One region of the Pseudomonas fungipugnans genome, then DNA from elsewhere that is predicted to be linked to it. Evidence: predicted binding sites of a transcription regulator. Region 1 holds the regulator's gene; each other region holds the start of a gene.

Region 1 (5,058 bases):
CGGCTCTTCGATACCGTGATCGACCGAGTTGCGCACCAAGTGGACCAGCGGATCGGCCAGGGCCTCGACGAGGTTCTTGTCGAGGTCGGTTTCTTCGCCGACCAGCTCCAGGTTGATCTCTTTCTTGAGCTGGCGAGCCAGGTCGCGAACCAGGCGCGGGAAGCGCCCGAAGACCTTCTTGATCGGTTGCATCCGGGTCTTCATGACCGCGGTCTGCAGGTCGGCGGTGACCACGTCGAGGTTCGACACGGCCTTGGACATGGCTTCGTCGCCGCTGTTGAGGCCCAGACGGACCAGGCGGTTACGCACCAGCACCAGCTCGCCAACCATGTTCATGATTTCGTCGAGACGGGCGGTATCGACCCGCACCGTGGTTTCGGCTTCGCTGGCCGGCTTTTCCGGTGGCGGCGCAGCCGGGGCACGGGCCGGAGCCGGTGCAGCAGCGGCAGCCGGCTTCGGCGCTTCGGCTTTAGGCTCTGGCGCTTTGGCGACAGGAGCGGCTACCGGCGCAGGTGCCTTGGCCACAGGTGCCGCTACGGCAGAACCCGCAGAAGCCGTGCCTACTTCAGTGAACTTGCCTTTGCCGTGCAGTTCGTCGAGCAGCGATTCGAACTCGTGATCGGAGATCAGGTCGCCACCAGCGGCTTTAGCCGTTGGCGCAGCCGGGGCCGGGGCCGAAGCAATGGCCGACTCCAGCGCATCGACGGCAAAGTTGCCCTTGCCGTGCAGTTGATCGAGCAGTGCTTCAAATTCGTCGTCGGTGATGTCGGAGCTGTCGCCGGGTCCTTTCGGAGCCGCCGGTGCAGCAGGCGCTGCCACCGCGTCGACCGCAAACTGACCTTTGCCGTGCAGTTGATCGAGCAACGACTCGAATTCGGCATCGGTGATTTCATCGCTGGTCGCATCGGCAACAGGCGCAGGCGCAGCAGCCGGTGCGGCGGCCTGAGCCTTGACCGCGTTCAGCGAGTCCAGCAGTTGTTCGAATTCGTTATCGGTGATGTCGCCCGATTCGGCTTCGGCAGCCGGCTCTTCCACCGCTTGCGCCACGGGGGCGGCAACATCGGCAGATTGCGGCTCGGCCAGACGGGCCAGTGCCGCGAGCAACTCTGGCGTCGCAGCCGTGATCGGGCTGCGCTCACGGACTTCGGTAAACATGCCGTTCACCGCGTCCAGCGCTTCGAGAACCACGTCCATCAGTTCCGAGTCGACGCGACGTTCACCCTTGCGCAGGATGTCGAACACGTTCTCGGCGATGTGACAGCACTCCACCAGCTCATTGAGCTGGAGGAAGCCGGCGCCCCCTTTTACAGTGTGAAAACCGCGAAAAATTGCATTGAGCAAATCCGCATCATCCGGTCGGCTTTCCAGCTCGACCAGTTGCTCGGACAGTTGCTCTAGAATCTCGCCGGCCTCAACCAGGAAATCCTGAAGGATCTCTTCATCGGCGCCGAAGCTCATTAAGGGGGTGCTCCTACAGGTCTAAAAACCTAAAAAACCTAAAATGCTAAAACTCTAAAATCCTAGGCTGGATAACAAATCGTCCACATCGTCCTGACCGGACACAACATCTTCTCTTTTATCGGCATGAATCTGCGGACCTTCACCCTGAGAGAGATGTTTTTGCGGATCTTTTTCAGCAAGCATCGCTTCACGGTCATGTTCGATGCCCGCAAAGCGGTCCACCTGGCTTGCCATGAGTACGAGCTTGAGCAGGTTGCTTTCGACTTCGGTGACCAATTGGGTCACGCGCTTGATCACCTGACCGGTGAGGTCCTGGTAATCCTGGGCCAGCAGGATGTCGTTGAGGTTGCTCGACACCACGCGGTTGTCTTCGCGGCTGCGGGTCAGAAAACCGTCGACCCGACGGGCCAGTTCGCGAAACTCTTCAGCCCCGACTTCGCGGCGCATGAAACGGCCCCAGTCGGTGCTCAATGCCTGGGCTTCTTCGCTCAGGCTGTTGATCAGCGGCGTGGCGTTTTCCACCAGGTCCATGGTGCGGTTGGCCGCGGCCTCGGTCAGCTTGACCACATACCCCAGACGCTCGGTGGCGTCGGTGATTTGCGACACTTCCTCGGCTTGCGGCATGTTCGGGTCAATCTGGAAATTGACGATCGCGCTGTGCAGCTCGCGAGTGAGCTTGCCCACTTCCTGATACAGGCCGCGGTCACGGGTCTGGTTGAGCTCATGGATCAGTTGCACCGCATCGCCGAACCTGCCTTTTTCAAGGCTTTCGACCAGTTCGACCGCATGTTTTTTCAGAGTCGATTCAAAATCGCCCTGTGAAGATTCGTTATGCTCCATAGCTCCCCCGTGGCGCAGTTGCTCAACCGATGCGTTCGAAAATCTTCTCGATTTTTTCTTTCAACGCCTGGGCCGTGAAGGGTTTGACCACATAGCCGTTAACACCGGCCTGGGCCGCTTCGATGATCTGTTCGCGCTTGGCTTCAGCGGTCACCATCAATACCGGCAGGTGCTTGAGCTTTTCATCGGCGCGCACGTGGCGCAGCAAATCGATACCGGTCATGCCAGGCATGTTCCAGTCCGTTACCAGAAAGTCGATGCTCCCGCTGTTGAGAACAGGGATAGCCGTAGTGCCATCGTCCGCCTCGACCGTGTTGGTGAACCCAAGGTCACGCAACAGGTTTTTAATGATCCGCCGCATCGTTGAGAAGTCATCAACGATGAGGATTTTCATGTTCTTGTCCAATTCGACCTCCAAGCAGTCTTAAACGCGTCCAGCACCTGGACGCGCCATTTCAATCAATCAGGCAAAGCACTCAAATGACTGTCTGGAACACAACACAACAAGACCGGTGCCGTTCACAACCGCACCAGCCTGGTTTGCAGTCCCCACACTGCCTTCAGCGCGCTCGCCACTCCCCCAAACGCCCCCGCAAACGGGCCGCGCACTGGCTGTGTAACTGGCTGACCCGCGATTCGCTGACCCCCAGGACCTCACCGATTTCCTTGAGGTTCAGCTCTTCGTCGTAGTACAGCGCCAACACCAGTCGCTCACGCTCCGGCAAATTGGCAATCGCGTCCGCCAGTGCGGCCTGGAAACGTTCGTCTTCCAGATCGCGTGACGGCTCAAGATGAGCACTGGCGCCATCCTCGTGCAGCCCTTCGTGTTCGCCGTCCTGCAACAGGTCGTCGAAACTGAACAGGCGGCTGCCCAAGGTATCGTTCAAAATCCCGTAATAATCGTCGAGACTCAATTGGAGTTCGGCCGCAACCTCGTGATCTTTAGCGTCACGGCCGGTTTTAGCTTCAATAGAGCGAATTGCGTCGCTGACCATCCGGGTATTGCGGTGGACCGAGCGTGGCGCCCAGTCCCCTTTGCGTACTTCATCGAGCATCGCGCCGCGGATCCGGATCCCCGCGTACGTTTCAAAACTGGCGCCTTTGCTGGCGTCGTATTTGGTCGAGACTTCCAGCAGGCCGATCATCCCGGCCTGAATAAGATCTTCAACCTGCACACTTGCCGGCAGACGCGCCAGCAAGTGATAGGCAATGCGTTTGACCAGCGGCGCGTAACGCTCGATCAGCTCGTACTGCGCATCACGTGCCGATTTTTTGTAGAGGTTGTAACCGCTGGCTGTCATACCACTGGCCCTGCTGTCTGTTGCACGAGGCGCTCGACGAAGAATTCCAGATGCCCGCGCGGGTTCGCCGGCAGCGGCCAGGTGTCGACCTTCTGTGCAATGGCCTTGAACGCCAGCGCGCACTTGGAGCGCGGAAAGGCTTCGTAGACTGCACGCTGCTTCTGCACGGCCTTGCGCACGCTTTCGTCGTAAGGCACCGCACCGACGTATTGTAAGGCGACATCGAGGAAGCGATCCGTGACCTTGGTCAACTTGGCGAACAGGTTGCGACCTTCCTGCGGGCTCTGGGCCATGTTGGCCAGGACGCGGAAGCGGTTCATGCCGTAATCGCGATTCAGCAGTTTGATCAGCGCGTAGGCGTCGGTGATCGAGGTCGGTTCGTCGCACACCACCAGCAGCACTTCCTGGGCTGCGCGAACAAAGCTGACGACCGAGTCACCAATACCCGCAGCGGTGTCGATCACCAGTACATCGAGGTTGTCGCCGATGTCGCTGAACGCCTGAATCAGGCCGGCGTGTTGCGCCGGGCTCAGATGAACCATGCTCTGGGTGCCGGACGCCGCCGGGACGATGCGGATTCCGCCCGGCCCCTGCAACAGCACGTCGCGCAGCTCACAGCGGCCTTCGATCACATCGGCCAGGGTGCGTTTGGGCGTCAGTCCGAGCAGGACGTCGACGTTCGCCAGCCCCAGATCGGCGTCCAGCAGCATGACCCTGCGGCCAAGCTCAGCCAGAGCCAGGGACAAATTCACTGACACGTTAGTCTTCCCGACGCCACCCTTGCCGCCGGTCACCGCGATCACCTGTACGGGATGCATGCTGCCCATGTTATTTCTTTACCTTGTCTTGCATAGACGGAGGCCACATTACTGGCTGCGCGTTCACCAACGGAACAATGCATGGCAGACCATCGATGTAGGTACAAAAACTGTTCATTACTACCTTAGCCAACCTGCTTGGTCGGGCTGTGGTAAATATCAGCGAACATGTCAGCCATGGCTTCCTCGCTGGGTTCTTCCTGCATTTGCACGCTTACGGCGCGACTGACCAACTGATGACGACGCGGCAGATGCAAATCATCCGGGATCCGCGGGCCATCGGTGAGGTAAGCCACTGGCAACTCATGACTGATGGCCAGGCTCAACACCTCGCCCAGACTTGCCGTTTCATCCAGTTTAGTCAGGATGCACCCGGCCAGCCCGCAGCGCTTGTAACTGTGATAAGCGGCAGTCAGTACCTGTTTCTGGCTGGTAGTGGCCAGGACCAGATAATTCTTCGATTTGATGCCACGACCGGCCAGGCTTTCGAGCTGCATGCGCAAGGCCGGATCGCTGGCTTGCAGGCCGGCGGTATCGATCAGGATCACGCGCTTGCGCAGCAGGGGGTCCAGCGCCTGCACCAGGGACTGCCCCGGATCGACGTGGGTCACCGACACATTGAGAATCCGGCCCAGGGT
Region 2 (5,058 bases), on a different contig from region 1:
CCTGGCTGTTTCTGCGGGTGATCGTCGGCCTCGGCATGATGTGCCAATACATGGTCATCGAGAGCTGGCTGAACGAGCAGGCGGAAGCCAAGCAGCGCGGGCTGGTGTTCAGCGGTTACATGATCGCTTCCTACCTGGGGCTGGTCTTGGGGCAACTGATTCTGGTCCTGCACCCGGCGCTGGGCCTTGAGCTGCTGATGCTGGTGGCGCTGTGCTTTGCCTTGTGTCTTGTACCGGTCGCACTGACACGGCGCATTCACCCGGCGCCCTTGCATCCGGCGCCAATGGAGCCACGGTTCTTCATCAAGCGTGTGCCGCAGTCGCTGAGTACGGTAATGGGCGCCGGGCTGATCGTCGGCTCGTTCTACGGTTTGGCGCCGCTGTACGCATCGCAGCAAGGACTGTCCACGGAGCAAGTCGGTCTGTTCATGGGCAGCTGCATTTTTGCAGGCCTGCTGGTGCAGTGGCCGCTGGGGTGGCTGTCCGATCGTTATGATCGGGCGTTGTTGATCCGCTGCTTTGCCCTTTGCCTGGCGGTGGCTGCCTTGCCGCTGGCGATCATGACCCAGGTGCCGCTGGAGGTGCTGTTTATTGCCGGCTTCCTGTGTTCGCTGGTGCAGTTCTGCCTGTATCCGCTGGCGGTGGCTTTTTCCAACGACCACGTCGAAGGTGATCGCCGGGTGTCCCTGACGGCGATGTTGCTGGTGACCTACGGCGTGGGGGCGAGTATCGGGCCGCTGGTGGCCGGCGTTTTGATGAAGCTGTTCGGCAGTCACATGCTGTATGCGTTCTTCAGTTTCTTCGCCTTGGTGCTGGTGTGGCGGATTCGCCCGAAAGCCGTCACCAATCTGCATCAGGTGGACGACGCGCCGCTGCACCATGTGGCCATGCCCGACAGCATGTCCAGTTCGCCGCTGGTCGCAGCGCTTGACCCGCGTGTCGATGAACAAGTGGTGCAGGATCAGATGCAGAACCCGATCGATCCTGATCCAGCTCCTGAACCTGATCCGGCTCCCGAAACCGATCCACCTGCGGATGATCCGAATGCGCCCCGCGAGCAAAGTTTCACCGAGGCCAGGCCTTAAACGCCAGGCATAAAAAAACGGGCAGTCACCGCAAGGGACTGCCCGTTTTTTGTTGATGGTGTATCAGATGTCGTCTTTGTCGAAGCGTCGGGCTTCACGTTGCAACTGATAGACAAAGCGCTCAACCTGGCGCTGCACCAGGCCACTCATGTTGTGAAAGCGCACGCCGGCAAAGGTGGTGTTGATCCTTTCTTCGAAGTGCAGGTAACGCAGCTCTACGGGTGCCGTCATGCTGCCGAAGGGCAGGGCGGCGATGAAACGGTCGTAGACCTGGCCCAGTTGCAGGCTGGATGTGATATCGCCGTCGAAACGCAGCTTGCAGCCGGTGGCGGAAATGTCGAGCAGCTTGCCGTTGATTGGCGCCTTGAGCTTTTCGCCGCCCAGCTCGACGTTCACCAGTTGAGCCAGTTTCAGTGCTGCGCGAAAGGCATTGCGACGCTGGTGGTAAACCACTTCATCAGGCAGCGCGCCACGGTAGCAGCGGCCACCGCCAGATTCGTCGATGGTCAGCGGGCCGTTGCTTTCCCAGGCGATCCGCACGCCGTCATGAAAACCTTCGACCCGAAACGGTTCGCCGGCCAACAGGAAACGCTCGCCGTCACGGGGAATCATTTCGTCCAGGGCAATCATGTTGCTGTCACGATCGACATCCACCAGATAACTCTGGAAGCGCTGGCTGCGCTCGTGGAACGTGATGATCAGCGGGTCATGGCTGTCTTGCAGCTGGCGCAGGTTGCCGGAGATTTCCAGTGGTGTGGTGAGCACCTTGGGTGGCTGCGGAGCGTCTTCCGCGTTTAAGGCATTGAACACGGTTCATCAATCTCCAGACAAAATATGACTACGGCGAGCCAGCATTTTGCCAGCATGTTTCACGTGTTGATAGAGCGAACTCATCAAGAGATCAAGCCTGGCTTAGCGGACGAGGCCCGGCCATCCTGGAAGTTGATCCGCGCGCATCATAGAGCGCTGGCGGTTCACCGCCGGTGAGGATTTTCAGCTGATTGGCCGTGGTGGCCTGCTGTATCTGGATCGACAGGCCATTTTTGAGATTGGCCGCCTGGCATTGAGCCAGCAGATCGGTCAGTACATCGCTCTGTTCCATCAACTGCTGACCAATGCTCGAATGGCTGGCGAGTTGCTCCAGGCCTTCGCGAGTAAGCGGCAGGTTGAGGCTGGCGAGGATTTCGCTGCGCTTGCGGCCATGCTGTTCAAGCAGAATGATCAATGCCTGTTTCTGCGCCAGAATTTCTTCGAGCAGTGGCATGTCGCGACCGTGCAAGGCGAGGGACTCGGTTTGCAGTAACCCCAGCAAATGTTGAGCTGGAGCAAAGTCGTCGGTGATCAGTTGCAGTAAATTAGTGTCGTGCATGGCTGGCCTTGGGTTTTAAGCGTCCAAAAGCCTGGCGCGGCGCGAGGCCTAGCGCTGGGCTTCGAAGTTGAGCAGTTTGCTGGCTACACGGTTGCTGTCGACTTTATAGCTGCCATCGGCAATCGCTGCTTTCAACTGCGCCACACGGGCGTTGTCGACGGCAGGCTGATCGCGCAGCGTGTCAGTGACCTTCTGCAACTGTTGAGCCTCATTGCTGAGATGTACCGATTCCCCGCTTTGGGTGGTACTGGCCTGTTCGGCCGCAGTAGTCAGCGGCGCGGATTTGCCGGCGTCGGCGGTGTCCTTGCTGGCGCTGGTACGTGTACTGCCCGTCAGTGACGAGGAGCTGTTCAAACGGCTGAAATCGATGACCATGATAAAAAAAACCTCTGGGTATTTGGACGCTTGCCATGTTTTCGGCGTTCCCTGCGAAAACTTTAGGCCCATTTATCAATGAGTCTGCATGCGCCAGCGCTTGTCGCGCCTTGGGCACAGTTTAGGCAACAGCCGGGTTTGGCGCCATATCTTCACGAGCAGAGAGTCCTACATGGCCACTTCCACCTGCCCCGGTGCCATGACCTGTGCCTTGATGACTCGCTGGGAATTGAGGTTTTTCACCCGGATCTGTTCCCGCAGCCCGCCATTGGACAGGGCTTCACCCGGCATGCGCACGCTGAGCGTACCACTGCGGGCGGTAATCACCACTTGGTCGCCCTTGCTGATGACTTCTGCCTGTTCCAGATGAACCAGCGTCAGGACCTGATCGGTAACCGTTGGTCGGGTAAGTTTCTGTCCAATGGCCTGATCGAGGGCGGTGAAATAGCCCTGATTGATCAGGCTGATGTCGCGTTCACGCATGGCCACGTCACCGGGCTCGATAATGCCGGCGCGTCGCAGCGGTCGCGTAGTGGTCACAACCTCACGAAACAGGCGCACTTGAGCGGGCACGAACACTGACCACGGCGATGTTCCTTCACAACGAACCTTGACCGTTACCCGGCCGATCGGGATCGCCGGGCTCTCAAGGCTGGCTGTCAATTCCTTGTCGCACATAGGCATGCGCAGGCGCGGATCAATCTGATTCACCTGAATTTCGTAGCGACCTTGCGTTTGACTGGTGGCCAGATAGTCCTCTACGGTGAATTCAAGAAAGCCCTGAGTGACGCCGATAAGTATGTCAGGCAAGGTAACCGCATCAGCAAGGGCAGGGCTGCCACAGGTGAACAGGCAGGCGGCAGACACCGCGCAAAGCCATTTGCGGTAGTTTGATGTCAGGTGTCGGAAAAATGTCGTTTGTGCGTTCATACAGGTTAAAAAGCAAGCGCCGTGCCGTTTAGTGATGAATGTGCGTCGCAACACATACTTGGCGTTGTTGGTGTAGGAGTCTGGGCATGGCTGGTGTAATGGATTCGGTAAACCAGCGCACGCAACTGGTAGGGCAGAATCGCCTTGAGCTGTTGTTGTTCCGTCTCGACGGCCAGCAGCTTTATGGGATCAACGTGTTCAAGGTTCGTGAGGTGCTGCAATGCCCCAAACTGACCGTGATGCCCAAGTCCAGTCCCGTCGTGTGCGGTGTGGCGAATATTCGGGGGGCAACCATCCCGATCCTCGATCTGGCGATGGCGACCGGTTCCGGTCGGCTGCTTGATCAAAGCAATCCCTTCGTGATCATCACGGAGTACAACACCAAGACCCAGGGCTTCCTGGTCCGGTCGGTGGAGCGCATCGTCAACATGAACTGGGAGGAGATCCATCCGCCACCCAAGGGCACGGGACGCGATCATTACCTCACCGCTGTGACTCGGGTCGACAATCAGTTAGTCGAAATCATCGACGTCGAAAAAATCCTGGCGGAAGTTGCGCCGACACCGGAAGCGATTTCGGTGGGCGTGGTGGATGTCGAAACCCAGCACAAGGCGCTGTCGTTGCGGGTGTTGACAGTCGATGACTCGTCGGTGGCACGCAAGCAGGTGACCCGTTGCCTGCAGACGATCGGCGTTGAAGTGGTGGCGTTGAACGACGGTCGACAAGCGCTGGATTATCTGCGCAAGCTGGTCGATGAGGGCAAGAAGCCGGAAGAAGAGTTCCTGATGATGATTTCCGACATCGAGATGCCGGAAATGGACGGGTACACCCTGACGGCCGAGATCCGCGGCGACCCGCGCATGCAAAAGCTTCATATCATCCTGCATACTTCGTTGTCCGGGGTATTCAATCAGGCGATGGTCAAGAAAGTCGGTGCCGATGACTTCCTGGCCAAGTTCCGCCCTGATGACCTGGCATCCCGGGTAGTCGACCGGATCAAAGCAGCAGATATCAGCTAGGGGCCTTTTGCCCCTGGCAGTCAACACGATTTAAGAGGCGGCATCTTTGTCTACGGGTAATTTGGATTTCGAACAGTTCCGGGTGTTTCTGGAAAAAGCCTGTGGCATTTTGCTCGGTGAAAACAAGCAGTACCTGGTTTCGAGCCGTCTCAACAAACTGATGGAAACGCAGGGTATCAAGTCCCTGGGTGAACTGGTCCAGCGTATCCAGACCCAGCCGCGCAGTGGTTTGCGCGAGCAGGTGGTGGACGCCATGACCACCAACGAAACCCTGTGGTTT
Region 3 (5,058 bases), 1.4 Mb from region 1:
GATGGTGACCCCGTAGGAGTAAGCAGGATCTCCATTGTGCGCGGGTCAGGAAGCTGGCATAACTAACAGAACTGCTAGGTAGACAGTTCTGTATATCGTGTTAACTTTTAAGGTTACGTCTTCGGCCTGGATGAACTCAATTGTTCAATTTCAGACGCAGTTAGGTATGGCCGGCGGATGGACCGCCGGCGGCCGATGCTTTCTTTCTTGTACTGTCTGCAGGCTTTTTCAGACTTTGAACCGCCCCACCAGCATCTGCAAATGCGTCCCCAACCGCGCCAGCTCAACGCTGGAGGCCGCGGTCTCTTCACTCGCAGCCGAGGTCTGCTCGGACACGTCGCGCACGTTCAGCACGCTGCGATTGATCTCCTCGGCCACGGCGCTCTGCTGTTCGGCGGCGGCAGCTATCTGCTGGTTCATCGACTGGATCGCCGAGACGGTGCGGGTGATGCTTTCCAGCGAACCACCGGCGCGGCGGGTCAGTTCGACGCTGCTGTCGGTCAGGCTGCGGCTGTTGTCCATGATGGTCGCCACTTGCTGGGTGCCGGCTTGCAGGCCGACGATCAGTTGTTCGATTTCTTCGGTGGATTTCTGGGTGCGCTGGGCCAGGCTGCGGACTTCGTCGGCGACCACGGCAAAACCACGCCCGGCTTCACCGGCACGGGCGGCTTCGATGGCGGCGTTGAGCGCCAGCAGGTTGGTTTGCTGGGCCACGGATTTGATCACGTCCAGCACGCTGCCGATCTTGTCGCTTTCGCGCTTCAGCTCGCCCATGGCAGCGGTGGAATTGCCGACTTCCAGCGCCAGGCGTTCGATCTGGGCGATGGCTTCGCCGACCACTTTGTCGCCTTCGCGGGCCTGTTGGTCGGCGGCGACGGCGGCTTCAGAGGCTTCTTCGGCGTTGCGTGCGACTTCCTGTACGGTGGCGGTCATTTCGTGCATGGCGGTGGCCACCTGATCGGTTTCCACCTTCTGGCTGTTGACCCCGGCGCTGGTCTGCTCGGTGACGGCGGACAGTTCTTCGGCGGCGCTGGCGATTTGCGTCACGCCATCGCTGATGCCGCCGATCAACTCGCGCAGGCCCACGGTCATGCTCTGCATGGCACGCTGGAGCTGGCCCAGTTCGTCCTGACGCAGGGAGACCAGGTTATGGGTCAGGTCGCCTGCCGCCACGCGCTCGGCGACTTTCAGGGTCTGGCTCAGTGGAATCACGATCTGGCGGGTGATGGCCCAGGCGGCCAGCAGACCGAATGCCACGGCCAGCAGGCTGGCCAGCAGCAGTAGATTCTTGGCACTCGCCGCATCGGTATCGCGCACCACCGTTTGTGACACGGTCAACTTCTTGCTGACGTCGAGCAGCAGGTCGCCTTGTTCGCCCATGCGTTTGAGCGCGGCGGCGCTGGCGACCTGGGAATCACGGTACTGGCTCACGGCAGCGCGATAGGACTTGAGCGATTCGCTGGCCTGTTGCAGGTTGGCGGCGTACTGCTCCGGCAGTTTGGGTGCAAGGGTTTCGAGGTTTTTCAGGGCGTTGTCGATGGCATCCAGTGCCGGTTGCTCGGCTTCGGTCTTGGCGCTGTAGGTGTAGCCGCGCACCTGAAAGCGCGCTTGCTGGATCAGTTTGCTCAGGTCGATCACGCTGTTGAACTGGACAACGCTGTCGCCTTGCAGCAGCGCTTTCTCTATTTCAGCCACCTTGGCCACGGCGTTGTCCGCGGTGGCGCCGAGTTTGCTGCGGGCGTCTTCGCGGTTGGCGCCGGCCTGGACCATGGCGGTGAAGGCCTGCCGATACTGGCTGACGGCGGCCAGTTGTTGATCGATCATCGCCACGTCGGCAGGTTTCTCAATCATCTTGCGTGCGGTTTGCAGACCGGCATCGAGCTGGTCGAGCTGGTCGTTGACCGCGCCGGGGCCTTGTTCGCCACGGCGCATTTCGTAGTCCAGGCGGGCCAGGCGCAAGTCCTTGGTAAGCTCGTTGAGGCTGGAAATGAATCCCAGCTTGTCGCCACGGCTCATCACCCCGTTCAGTCCGGTCCAGCCGGTGAAGGTGATCAATAGTGTGAGGAGCAGGACGAGACCGAAGCCGACACCCAGTTTGCGATTAACGCTTACGTTTCCCAGTTTCTCGGCTAGCCAACGGTACATGCTGCTACTCCCCTCGGACCTGTTAGTTGGTTTTATGGGGTGTTTATCGGCGGGTTGGCGTGGATCTGAAGGAGAAACGCGGTATTCAGGCGGGCAAATTACATGTGGTGAGGGGGCTTGCCCCCGCTTGGGCGCGAAGCGGCCATCGCTGTTTCAGGTGAGACCGCATCCACCGGTTTTACGACTGCTTCGCAGCCGAGCGGGGGCAAGCCCCCTCGCCACATTGGGATCGTGTTTGGTGTTAGAAGAGACGGGCCAGCAGCGCAGTAACCGCCGTTTCAACCCGTAGAATCCGCTCGCCCAGCTGCACCGGTTGCAATCCAGCCTTGGCCAGCAGATCGATCTCATAAGGAATCCAGCCACCCTCAGGACCAATGGCCAGCGTCACCGGCTCATCCAGGCCACGAGGGCAGGGCGGGTAGTTGCCCGGATGGCCGACCAGCCCCAACGTGCCATCCGTGATCGCCGGCAGACGATCTTCGACAAACGGCTTGAAGCGTTTCTCGATGATGATTTCAGGCAGCACGCTGTCTCGCGCCTGTTCCAGGCCGAGAATCAACTGCTCGCGAATCGCCTCGGGCTCCAGGAACGGCGTCTGCCAGAAGCTCTTCTCGACGCGGTAGCTGTTGACCAGAATAACCCGTGGCACACCCATGGTGGCAACGGTCTGGAACACCCGACGCAGCATTTTGGGGCGCGGCAGGGCCAACACCAGGGTCAATGGCAGCTTGGCGGGCGGCGGCTGGTCGAGGGTGACGCGCAGTTCGGCTTCGCAGGCTTGCAGGCGCAGCACTTCGGCTGAGCCCATCAAACCGCCAATCCGCCCGACCCGCATGCTGTCGCCGACTTCGCAGCGGTGAACTTCCTGCATGTGAGTCAAGCGACGATCGCGCAGGACCACCCGGTCAGCCGCAATGAAGTCGGCCTCTTCGAGGAGCAGCAGGTTCACGCTTGGGTCGCTGGCGGCTGGTCGTTGTGATCGTCAGCCGGCTGATCGTCTGGACGGTCGCCACGTTTGCTCACGAGGCTGCCGAACAGGATGCCGATTTCGAACAGCAGCCACATTGGCACGGCCAGCAGCGTCTGCGAGAAGATGTCCGGCGGTGTCAGGATCATGCCGACCACGAAGCAGCCGATGACGACGTACGGACGGATTTTCTTCAGGTATTTGACGTCGACCACGCCGATCCATACCAGCAGCACCACGGCCACCGGGATTTCGAATGCGACGCCAAAGGCGAAGAACAGCGTCATGACGAAATCGAGGTAGCTGGTGATGTCGGTCATCATTTCCACACCGGCCGGGGTGGCCGAGGCGAAGAACTTGAAGATCAGCGGGAACACCAGGTAGTAGGCGAACGCCATGCCGGTGTAGAACAGCGCAATGCTGGACACCAGCAACGGCACGGCGATGCGCTTCTCATGCTTGTACAGGCCCGGCGCGATGAAGCCCCAGATCTGGTGCAGGATCACCGGAATCGCCAGGAACAGCGAGACCATCATCGTCAGTTTCAGCGGCGTCAGGAACGGCGACGAGACGTCGGTGGCGATCATTGTCGCGCCGACCGGCAGGTATGCCCGCAGCGGTGTCGAGACAAAGGTGTAGATCTGCTGGGTGAAGGCGAACAACCCGGCGAAGATGATGAAGATGGCCGCTACACAACGCAGCAGACGGGTACGCAGCTCGGTGAGGTGCGAAACCAGCGGCATGTGCTGGTCATTTTCAGGAAGATCGCTCATGGGGCTCGCGGCGCCAGTGTTGGGTCATGAGGAGCCGGCGCTGTCGGCGCGGCGGCAGGAGCAACAGGTTCTGCTGGAGGCGGCGTGACCACGACCGGCGCAGGCTCGACGCCTGCCACGGTGGCGACCGGCTCTGTGCCGGGGGCATGGATCGTCTGTTGCGCCACATGCTCAACCGACTCCGCCGGCTGAACCGGTGTCGCCTCTTGCTGAGTCGGCGTGAAGATCTTCCGCGCCTCCTGCTCAAGCGACAGAATGTGCTCGTTGTGCAGTTGCCGACGAATCTCGTCGGCACCGATTTCACGTTCAACTTCCTGTTTGATCGCGTTGAAGCTGCGCTTCAGGCGCCCGACCCACAGGCCAGCGGTGCGCGCAGCACCCGGCAGGCGCTCGGGGCCCAGTACCAGCAGGGCAACGAGGCCGACGAGCAGCAGTTCAGAGAAGCTGATACCAAACATTAGTCTGTGCTCACGAGTCTTTGCGGATCGGCTCTTCGACTTTCTGTGCCTGCACGTCAATGGTGTGCGGCTGGTTCAGTGGCGAAGGGGCCTGTGGGGACACTGGCTGGGCAGGTGGGACCGGTTGTTGCGGAGTCACCGTTGGGTCTGCCGGCTTCTCGTCGTCGTTCATGGCCTTGCGAAAGCCCTTGATCGATTCGCCGACGTCAGTGCCGAGGTTTTTCAGTTTCTTGGTGCCGAACACCAGCACCACGACAACCAGGATAACGATCCAGTGTTTCCAGTCAAAAATGCCCATGTTGCTGCTCCTCTCAAAGATATATTCAGGCGGACGGGCGCGAGGCTTTCTCTACGTGTCCGGACAGACCGAAGCGACGGTCCAGTTCATCGAGTACAGCCTGTGGATGCTGGCCCAGTTGGGCGAGCATGACCATGCTGTGGAACCACAGGTCGGCGGTCTCGTAGATCACGTCGCTGCAGTCGCCGCTGATGGCGGCGTCCTTGGCGGCGATAATGGTTTCGACCGACTCTTCGCCGACTTTTTCCAGAATCTTGTTCAAACCCTTGTGGTACAGGCTGGCGACATACGAGCTGTCGGCGGCGGCGCCTTTGCGCTCTTCCAGCACCTGGGCCAGACGGGTCAGGGTGTCACTCATGGCTGTGTCCTGCGCTATAGATGGCGTGCGGGTCTTTGAGTACCGGGTCGACGGTCTTC
Region 4 (5,058 bases), 2.0 Mb from region 1:
TGCGGTCGATGCGCGACATTTGGAAATAACCTCGTGGCGTCGTACAGATGGACGGCGCTTGCTTCTTGAGCGACTGCTCAAGGATACTTGAGCAGTCGCTCAATAGTAGCGTTTATCTTTCATTTGGTGCACCCATGACACCCGTCACCCCACAAATTCTTGTCGAGCAAAGCCAAAAGATCGGCCAGCAATCCGCCAGCCAGACGCTCAAGGCCATTGCCAAAGCTTACCCCGGCAAGCTGTTTTTCACGCTGTCGCTGGTCGCGCTGGAGAATGCGTTGCTGCTGGCCTACCCGCTGTTCGCAGGCTTCGCCGTGGACTCGATCATGCGTGGCGATGCCAGCAGCGCGCTGTTTTACGCCTTGGTTGTGCTGGCGTTCTGGGTGGTGGGTGCGGCACGCCGGGCAGTCGACACCCGGACGTTCACGCGGATCTATGCCGATCTTGCGGTGCCGGTGATCCTCAACCAGCGCCTGCAAAATCAGAGCACTTCCACCTCGGCGGCACGAGTGGTGCTGGCCCGGGAGTTTGTGGATTTCTTCGAGAAGCATGTGCCGACCATTGCCACGGCCCTGGTGTCGATTGTCGGCGCGGCGGTGATGTTGCTGGTGATCGAGCCGTGGATCGGCCTTGCCTGCCTGGCGGCGCTACTGCTGTGTATGACTCTGTTGCCGCGTTTTGCTCGGCGCAACCAGCAGCTGCATGAGCGCTTGAATGACCGGCTGGAGAAAGAAATCGGCCTGGTGGAAAAGGTCGGACCTGACACTTTGCAACGCCACTATCGGGTGCTGTCGCGACTGCGCATCGGGTTGTCGGACCGTGAAGCGGCGGCCTTTCTGTTTATCGGCTCGGTCGCTGCGGTGTTGTTCGTGATTGCGATCAGTCAGTTGGCACTGTCGCCAGCGGTGAAGGCCGGGCATGTGTACGCGGTGATGACGTATTTGTGGACGTTTGTCAGCAGCCTGGATGAGGCGCCATCGATGGTGGATCAGTTGGCGCGGCTCAGGGATATCGGGAAGCGGGTTGATCCGGGGCTTGGGGACACGTCTGAAAATTGAGGTGCTGCCTTCGCGAGCAGGCTTGCTCCCACATGAGATCCTGGGTGAATCCGAGATCAAATGTGGGAGCGAGCCTGCTCGCGAAGCTATTTCAGCGGCACCTCAACGAAACCGGTCAACCTCTTGCCGCAATTCCGCCGCCAGCGATTCCAGCTCCTTGGCGGTAATGGCCAGGTTGGACACCACTTCACGCTGCTCACTGTTGGCCAACGCAATGCTTTGCAAATTGCTGCTGAGCAAAGTCGCGGTGCTGCTCTGTTCCTGAGTGGCCGTGGTGATCGCCGCAAACTGCTGACCCGCCGAACGGCTTTGCTCGTCAATCCGCGCCAGCGCCGAGGCCACGTTGGCATTACGCGACAGGCCTTCCTGCATCAGCACATTGCCCTGCTCCATGGTGCTGATGGCGTTGCCGGTTTCCTGCTGGATGCTCTGGATCATCCCGGAAATTTCGTCGGTCGCCTGACGCGTGCGCGAAGCCAGGTTGCGCACCTCATCCGCCACCACTGCAAAACCACGGCCCTGCTCACCGGCACGGGCCGCTTCGATGGCGGCGTTCAGCGCCAGCAGGTTGGTCTGTTCGGCAATCGCGGTGATCACGCCGACGATGCCACCGATTTCCTGGGAGCGCTGTCCCAGAGTGTTGATGACCGTCGCGGTGCTGTTCAAGGCGCCGGCAATCTGCTCCAGGGACGAGGACGCTTCGTCCATCGATGTACGACCGATCTGAGTTTGCTGTGCGTTTTCCTGGGCCAGACGCTGAGTGCTGCCCATGTTGTCGGCGATGTCCAGCGACGTGGCGCTGAACTCTTCTACGGCACCGGCCATGCTGGTGATTTCGCCGGACTGCTGCTCCATCCCCTCGTAGGCGCCGCCGGAAAGACCCGACAAGGCCTGAGCACGGCTGTTGACCTCTTCCGAAGCCTTGCGAATGTGCTCGACCATGGTCGACAGCGCTTGGCTCATCTGGTTGAAGGCGCGGGCCAATTGACCGATTTCATCATTGCTCGACACGTTCAAACGCACGCTCAAATCACCAGCGCCCAAGGCTTCGGCCTGACGTACCAGATCAGCCAACGGCGCCAGTTTGCTGCGCAACAACCAGACTGCCGAGCCCACCGCGATCAACATCGCCAGCAGGCTGCCGATGGCCAATTGAATGCCGACACTCCAGGTTACAGCGCTGATTTCATCCTGCGGCATGCTCGCCACCACGGACCATGGCCCACCGTCGAATGGCACGGCGACGCTGTAGAAGTCTTCCGATTTGTCGGTCCAGAAAGCCCCCTTGCCCGGCGTTTTCGCCAGACTGGAGATGGCCGTCACTGCCTGGTCTTGAGCTTCGACACCGGCAATCGGCACCAACCATTTATTCTGCTCGTCAAGCAACGCCAGGGAGCCGGTCTGGCCGATGCGGAAACGCTTGAGATTGGCGAACTGCGCATTCTGCGCGTCGGTGTAATCAAATCCTACGAACAGCACGGCAATCACCTTACCGCTGGCGTCGCGAACCGGGGTGTATTGGGTCATGTAGGAGCGATCGAAGAGCAACGCGCGACCGACATACCCCTGGCCCGACATCAGGCGTGCATAGGCCGGGTGTGCGTGATCGAGCATGGTGCCGATGGCCCGGTTGCCGTCCTGTTTGCTCAACGATGTACTGACGCGGATGAAGTCCTCGCCACTGCGCACGAACAGCGTCGCAACCCCGGCGGTCATTTGCTTGAACTCATCCACTTCCTTGAAGTTGTTGTTCAACACTTCGCTGCCCAGGTGCAGGCCTGGCGTTTGCACACCCGCCACGCTCACTGGCTCGTCCGGGTGCACGCTGAGGCCGGCGCTGAAGCGTTTTTCAAACAGCCCGCTCAGGCGCTGGGTACTTTCGCGCAGGGTGCCGTGGAAAGTGTTCAGCTGGTCGGCCAGCAGACGGGCCTCACTGGCCAGGTGCTCTTCGCGGGTGGCGAGGTTGGCGGTGTCCAGCGAGCGCAAGGCGAACACGGTACTGCCGCTGATGACAATCGCCAGAATCACGGCAAGTGCGAGACCAAGCTGTGAGGCGATCCGGGCACGGGGTTGAGACATGACAGCTCCTGGCCCAGCAATCGAATCCTCCCTGATCGACTGCTCGGCAAAAAATCCAATAAATGGGGGGTGACGCGGAACCGGCACGAAGGTCCCACTTGCAGATTTTCGGCGGCAACGCTGAATACTTGAGTAATTAGCGGGGTTATCGCTCAACAGCCGCGGCATGACCGCCTCACCGATTCAACGCTGACGCTCGACCACCGGCAGTTCCATGGCGTTCACCTCACTCTGAAGAAAATCGCTGAGGCGGCGCAAACGTTCGCCTCCAGGGCGGGTTTTAGGCCACACAAGGTAATAATTCTCACCACTGGCGACGGCGGTCGGCCACGGCAAACTCAGACGCCCTTGGGCCACGTCTTCGGCCACCATCAACAGATCCCCCATGGACACGCCGTAACCTCGGGCTGCGGCAATCATGCCCAGCTCCAGCGTGTCGAACACCTGACCGCCCTTGAGCGACACCTGATCGGCCAGTCCCATGCGCTCCAGCCAATTACGCCAGTCGCGTCGATCGGGCGTGGGGTGCAGCAGTTCGGTGCTGGCCAGACGCGCAACGTCCCAGGGTGGGTCCTTCAGGAGATTCGGTGCACCCACCGGAATCAGCTCCTCGGGAAACAGGAAAGTCGCCTCCCAATCCGGGGGGAAATTCCCGTTGCTGAGGATGACAGCGCAGTCGAACGGCTCGTGGTTGAAGTCCACGGTGTCGATGTCCATCCAGGCGCTGGTCAGTTGCACCTCGTTGCCGGGCTGCAAATGTCGGAAACGACTGAGCCGCGCCAGCAGCCAGCGCATGGTCAAGGTCGACGGGGCTTTCATGCGCAGGATGTCGTCTTCGGCGCGCAAGGTATTGCAGGCCCGCTCCAGCGCGGTAAAGCCTTCGCGGATGCCGGGCAGGATCAGCCGCGCCGACTCGGTCAGTTGCAGGTTGCGCCCGCTGCGATGAAACAGGCGGCAGGCAAAATGCTCTTCGAGTGTACGAATGTGCCGGCTCACCGCACTTTGAGTGATTGACAGCTCTTCGGCGGCGCGGGTGAACGAACTGTGTCGCGCCGCTGCTTCAAATGCGCGCAGGGCATACAAGGGAGGAAGACGACGAGACATTCAGAAAGCTCCTACAGCGGGACTTTTCCAACTTAGCAGAAACTCCGCTGGATGAGTTTTAATCATGCCACCCATCTTTTTTATCCCTTTGTGCAAACCCCGCAGAGCGCCGAAAATCGACGCTTTCCCTGCTCTCTTCACCCATGGAGCGTGATGATCATGCAGCATCCAGCGCGTACCGAACTCTGGGCCATCCTGCGGCTGGCGGGGCCGTTGATTGCCTCACAGTTGGCGCACATGCTGATGGTCCTCACTGACACCTTGATGATGGCCCGCCTCAGTCCTGAAGCACTGGCCGGTGGCGGTCTGGGCGCGGCGACTTATTCGTTCGTGTCGATTTTCTGCATCGGCGTGATTGCAGCGGTCGGCACCCTGGTGGCTATCCGTAAGGGCGCCGGCGATATTGTTGGCGCCACGCGGCTGACCCAGGCCGGGCTGTGGCTGGCGTGGATCATGGCGCTGGTGGCCGGCCTGCTGCTGTGGAACCTCAAGCCAGTGCTGCTGTTGTTCGGCCAGACTGAAACCAACGTGCACGCCGCCGGGCAGTTCCTGACGATCCTGCCGTTCGCCCTGCCCGGCTATTTGAGCTTCATGGCCCTGCGCGGTTTCACCAGCGCCATCGGCCGCGCGACGCCTGTGATGGTGATCAGCCTGTGCGGCACCGTGGCCAACTTCGTCCTCAACTACGCATTCATCACCGGCATGTTCGGATTGCCGAAAATGGGACTGATGGGCATCGGACTGGTCACGGCGATCGTCGCCAACCTGATGGCGCTGGCGTTGGCGCTGCACATTCGCCGGAGTCGGGCCTACGATG

Evidence for each region. Region 1 encodes FliA, which starts transcription of late flagellar genes. Its sites were predicted from a motif close to CTAAAGTTTNNNNNNNNNNNGCCGNTAA; they were not measured.
Region 2: flgM (flagellar biosynthesis anti-sigma factor FlgM) is a predicted target of FliA. The motif match lies at 2,868-2,895, and genes of this name have one in related genera.
Region 3: POF45_RS18005 (methyl-accepting chemotaxis protein) is a predicted target of FliA. The motif match lies at 2,189-2,216, and genes of this name have one in related genera.
Region 4: POF45_RS15060 (methyl-accepting chemotaxis protein) is a predicted target of FliA. The motif match lies at 3,243-3,270, and genes of this name have one in related genera.

Annotation. Positions count from the first base shown of each region.
Region 1 covers NZ_JARBWL010000002.1:2,055,185-2,060,242, reverse strand. Annotated here, with positions in the region: gene POF45_RS24520 (chemotaxis protein CheA) at 1-1,458, opposite strand, end outside; gene POF45_RS24515 (protein phosphatase CheZ) at 1,513-2,301, opposite strand; gene POF45_RS24510 (chemotaxis response regulator CheY) at 2,324-2,695, opposite strand; gene fliA (RNA polymerase sigma factor FliA) at 2,862-3,602, opposite strand; gene fleN (flagellar synthesis regulator FleN) at 3,599-4,429, opposite strand; gene flhF (flagellar biosynthesis GTPase FlhF) at 4,546-5,058, opposite strand, start outside.
Region 2 covers NZ_JARBWL010000001.1:2,099,706-2,104,763, reverse strand. Annotated here, with positions in the region: gene POF45_RS08440 (MFS transporter) at 1-1,085, shown strand, start outside; gene POF45_RS08435 (flagellar brake protein) at 1,149-1,895, opposite strand; gene POF45_RS08430 (flagella synthesis protein FlgN) at 1,987-2,454, opposite strand; gene flgM (flagellar biosynthesis anti-sigma factor FlgM) at 2,503-2,829, opposite strand; gene flgA (flagellar basal body P-ring formation chaperone FlgA) at 2,998-3,759, opposite strand; gene POF45_RS08415 (chemotaxis protein CheV) at 3,846-4,778, shown strand; gene cheR (protein-glutamate O-methyltransferase CheR) at 4,825-5,058, shown strand, end outside.
Region 3 covers NZ_JARBWL010000002.1:676,644-681,701, forward strand. Annotated here, with positions in the region: gene POF45_RS18005 (methyl-accepting chemotaxis protein) at 229-2,145, opposite strand; gene POF45_RS18010 (16S rRNA (uracil(1498)-N(3))-methyltransferase) at 2,387-3,094, opposite strand; gene tatC (twin-arginine translocase subunit TatC) at 3,091-3,885, opposite strand; gene tatB (Sec-independent protein translocase protein TatB) at 3,882-4,343, opposite strand; gene POF45_RS18025 (twin-arginine translocase TatA/TatE family subunit) at 4,354-4,641, opposite strand; gene POF45_RS18030 (phosphoribosyl-ATP diphosphatase) at 4,667-4,999, opposite strand; gene hisI (phosphoribosyl-AMP cyclohydrolase) at 4,992-5,058, opposite strand, start outside.
Region 4 covers NZ_JARBWL010000002.1:11,309-16,366, forward strand. Annotated here, with positions in the region: gene POF45_RS15050 (TetR/AcrR family transcriptional regulator) at 1-19, opposite strand, end outside; gene POF45_RS15055 (ABC transporter six-transmembrane domain-containing protein) at 135-1,058, shown strand; gene POF45_RS15060 (methyl-accepting chemotaxis protein) at 1,161-3,137, opposite strand; gene POF45_RS15065 (LysR substrate-binding domain-containing protein) at 3,321-4,241, opposite strand; gene POF45_RS15070 (NorM family multidrug efflux MATE transporter) at 4,401-5,058, shown strand, end outside.